DNA from 2 places in the Clostridium sp. DFI.1.208 genome. Region 1 is predicted to be linked to the other one. Evidence: riboswitches for the same ligand, from Rfam matches in the RefSeq annotation. Region 1 holds a riboswitch; the other holds the start of a gene.
The links. Region 1 has a riboswitch for thiamine pyrophosphate ahead of NE665_RS06790 (HAD family hydrolase). Riboswitches for the same ligand answer to the same signal wherever they lie in the genome.

Region 1 (2,202 bases):
AAGCCAGTGAACATCTTCCTTATATACCAACAAATCATCGGCACGATTCATGGAATGCCCGCCCTTCATCAGAATATACCCGTCATAGTCCTGTGCAATTACAGCAGCGGCCCTTTGCATATCCCTGCGGTCATGTATCCGCATGCCACTCAAAACCTCTGCCTCCGGGATATTGGGGGTGATGATATCGGCAAGAGGAAGCAGCTTTGTTTTCAACAGCTCCAGCGCAGGCTCCTCCAACAGAGCGGAACCGCTGGTGCTGACCATAACCGGATCAACGACAATACGCTCGATTGCATACTGCTTCAGCTTTTCCACAATGACAGTGATCAGCTCCGGTCGGGAAACCATGCCGATTTTTACCGCATCCGGACGGATATCCGTGAAGACGCAGTCAAACTGTTCCTCTAAAAATTGCGGTGTTACATTCATGATGGAAGTTACACCGGTTGTATTCTGCGCCACCAGTGCTGTGAGAATACTCATTCCATATACCTCATGTGCCATAAAGGTTTTTAAATCAGCCTGTGCTCCGGCTCCTCCCGTAGGATCAGTTCCGGCAATCGTTAGAACCGTTTTCATATGCATTCTCCTTTCAAATCGTCCAGCGACAATAAGGCGGCATCCGCCAGTGTACAAATTTCATCCCATTGCTCCTTGCCGGCAGCATCATACACTGCGGTAACATGAAAGCCATGCGCTTTCAATGTCCGAATGGCATGCAGGGCATCCTCTACAAACATCGTTTCCGCCTTATCCGTATGCAGCATGGCAGGCATGAGCGCAAACAGACGTCCATCCTGCTTATCATAGGGCAGCTCCTCACAGCTTGCGACAAAATCCAGATACTCCAGCAGACCGTTTCGCTTCAGGGCCTCTTCTGCGCAAATCCGCTCACATGCCGTCAGAACACCCATCCGCATACCTGCTGCGTGCAATCTTTCCAGACAGGCCTTAGCGCCCTTCTTGGCAACAACCTCCTGCTTGTAGCGTCGCCGTATGATTGTATAAACCTCTGTACGCATCTGTGCCAGAGAATCCGGTATTGCATACCTCTCCTTCAGATAACGGATAGCCTCTGTCATCGTCATCAGCTGCAATGCTTCACTGAGATTATCAGCGGCTTTGATTCCCTTTGCCTGAAGATATACCACTGCCAGATCCTCCCATACCCACATGGAGTCCATCAGCGTGCCATCCAAATCAAATATGTAACCCTTCATATGCTGAACCTCCTTCCATGAATAATGAAAAAAGGGCTATGCCATGTATGCATAACCCGCGTTTTATGTGCAGTCCCTACGTTGGCATTATCCAAATCAGGTAATCGGTCGAAGTTCACAACTTCCTCTCAGCCTGTCTACAAGCTCCCTTATTTCCATGCACATCATATCATTTCCACATAGCTTCGTCAACAAGCATTCGTATCTTGTGACAAAGCTTTTTATGGATGCATGCTGGCTGGAAGTATATAAGCAGCGGACTGCATGATGAAATCCGGAAGCAGGACTTTTGTGAATGGCTTGCATTATCATATGTTTCCCCACACTTTTCGCATGGACATGAAAGTTTTAACGAAAGCGTTTATTTCTATAACAATCTTACTTTCTTTCACGCGATCACGCTTCATCTTTTTCTTAGGAACAGTTACGTTTCTTCTCCAGCTGTGATACAATACATAACAGAGGTGATAACATGGATTTAGAAGCTTTTTTTCATGAGTATAAAGAAAAAAAGAATGCCTATCAGATGGCACTGAGCACAATGTATTATGATCAGGCCACGATTGCACCAAAAAACGGCATTCCCTACCGCAACCGCATGTCGGCAATTTTATCGGGAGAAGCCTTCGATCAAATGGCGAATAAGGAAAGTATTGAGAAAATTGAAGAACTGGCAAAACAGGAGAATGTAAGTGCAGAACGCAAGAAAGAGCTGCAGCTGCTGTTGCGGGAGCTGAACGATCTGCGTGTGCTTCCAAGAGAGGTATACGTGGAGTACAGCAAAACCATTGCGGACAGTGAGGCCGCATGGCATGAGGCAAAGGAACAGGACGATTACCAGCTGTTTAAGCCGCATCTGATCAACGTCATAGAAAAGCAGAAGGAGGTTCTGTCCTATGTCACAGCGAAGAAAAGCGATTATGATTTTATGCTGGACAGCTATCAGATCAATACCGATATCGCATATTATGACCGCTTC
Region 2 (2,202 bases), on a different contig from region 1:
TCCCTTGGTTACCGCCCAGCCTTCAAATTCCCACTGGATATCAACGTTTTTACCTAATGCTGCAAAGCCGCTTCCATCAGCGCCAACCATCGTCAGCTTGGAGAAATCCGCCTTTGCGGCCTTCATCACCGCTTTGATGACTGCCTCCTCGCTCGGTGCCTGCCATCCGGCATAGACCTTACCCTCAAAATCCTTGGGAGACTTGATGTTTTCCTTTTTCAGGGATACAAAGCCGCTTGTATTATGCTGGATGATGGCTGCAATCGCCCGAATGGGCAGCGGCACCTCTGCTGTTCGCGCATAGGTGACATCCTCCTGATAGCTGACACCAAATTCCCCCTTGTTTGCCGCAACCAGCGTAGCGCTTGTCGCATCATCTCCCGGCTCTATGATATCCACATCCAAGCCTTCTTCCTTAAAATACCCCTTATCCTTCGCCACATAAAAGCCGGTATGGTTGGTATTCGGAAGATAATCCAGAATCAGCGTAACCTTCTTAGTCGTTTCCTTATCTTTTGATGCTTCCTTATTATCAGAGCATCCGCTCACCGCAACAGCCATCAGCATGGCCATCAGCATACAGCCTAATTTCTTCATGTCGTTTTCCCTCTTTTCTTTCTTGCATATGGAAACAGTACCGCCTCCAGCAACACCACCGCCCCGTGCAGCAGAAGACTCAGGACAATCACAACGACTACACAGGCAAACACCTTATCCAGCATATAGCCGTTTTTCACTCGAATCATGTAATACCCAAGGCCTGCGGAAGCGCTCAGCCACTCTCCAACGATAGCTCCGCCGATACAGTAGGTCGCAGCTACCTTCAAGCCGGAAAACAATGCAGTGGAGGCTGCCGGTATTTTCACATATGCATATATCTGCCATTTCTTCGCTCCGAAGCTTTTCAGCAAACTGATCTGATGCTCATCTACTTTCCCCAGCGCATCACAGAAGGCGATTGCCACCGGAAAAAAGCACATGAAGATGACCATTAGAATCTTCGGCGCCATACCAAAGCCCAGCCATATGGAAAACAGCGGTCCCAGCACCATGACCGGTACGGTCTGTGTGACAACCAGATGGGGAAATATGCTGTGCTTAAACAGCTGGGAAAGATCCATGCCGATAGCGATAACGATCGCGAGCAGTGTGGCAATCAATAAGCCGATGACAGCCTCCTGCAGCGTAACCAGCGAATGCATCCATAGTACATCACGATTTACAAACAGCGCCTGTATAATTTTTGAGGGCGCCGGCAGGATATACAAATCGATATCAAATACATGAACACAGCCTTCCCATACCGCCAGCACCAGAAGCAGTGTGAGAAGCGGCATGCCGAATCTTTTAAAACGCTTCATCCTATGTTTCTCCTTTCCATTAAAAAAACACCTCTGTGAGGCGTAAGTGAACCAATCTAATACTCAAGATAGATATGACTCCCTACGCTAGCATTAACTAGATCAGGTCATAAGGGACTGTCTCAGCCTTACGGCACCCCTGTCATGACAGTATCATTATACACGCATCGTGTAAAAAAGAAAAGAAAAAAGCAGACAAGCTGCTTTTACAGAAAGGTTACCGCTGTACCATAGGCAATGACCTCTGCGGCTCCCCCCATGATTGCACTGGACGCATAGCGAATATTCACAATAGCATCGGCACCAAGGGCCTCTGCTTCCTCCACCATACGCTTCGTTGCCAGTGCACGTGCCTCATTCATCATTTCATTGTATGCCTTCAGCTCACCACCAACCAGTGTCTTAAAGCCCTGCGAAATATCCTTACCGATATTCTTTGTCTGAATTGTACTTCCCTTTACAAGCCCCAGCATATTCAGTGTTTTTCCGGTAATGTAATCAGTATTTACTAAGATCATCTTCTTCTCCACTCCTTATCTCGTCAAGTCGTTCCTTGACAACATGTATCCACAGAAAAAGCAGTGCCAGCATAGGAACACCAAACAGGATTATGATAATCTTTGGTGCATCCAGAAAAAACAGAGAGCTGATCCAAATCATCATATAGCATGCGATGATGGCTCCAATTACGATGGGTGCCAGCATTTTTCTGTTCATACCGCCCACTCCCTTCTGTCATTACCTGTATTATACTACAAAAAAGTACAACATACAGAAAAAAGAGCACATTCGTGCTCTTTTCCGTGTTTTTTATAAATTACTCGATGATTTCTGTAACGTT

Region 2: another riboswitch for thiamine pyrophosphate. It lies ahead of NE665_RS18085 (ABC transporter permease); the one in region 1 lies ahead of NE665_RS06790 (HAD family hydrolase).

What each region holds. Positions count from the first base shown of each region.
Region 1 is NZ_JANGCA010000009.1:89,956-92,157, forward strand. It holds gene thiD (bifunctional hydroxymethylpyrimidine kinase/phosphomethylpyrimidine kinase) at 1-582, opposite strand, end outside; gene NE665_RS06790 (HAD family hydrolase) at 579-1,223, opposite strand; TPP riboswitch at 1,281-1,384, opposite strand; gene NE665_RS06795 (carboxypeptidase M32) at 1,696-2,202, shown strand, end outside.
Region 2 is NZ_JANGCA010000044.1:7,284-9,485, reverse strand. It holds gene NE665_RS18090 (ABC transporter substrate-binding protein) at 1-597, opposite strand, end outside; gene NE665_RS18085 (ABC transporter permease) at 594-1,361, opposite strand; TPP riboswitch at 1,424-1,512, opposite strand; gene NE665_RS18080 (YbjQ family protein) at 1,568-1,879, opposite strand; gene NE665_RS18075 (hypothetical protein) at 1,860-2,078, opposite strand; gene tuf (elongation factor Tu) at 2,179-2,202, opposite strand, start outside.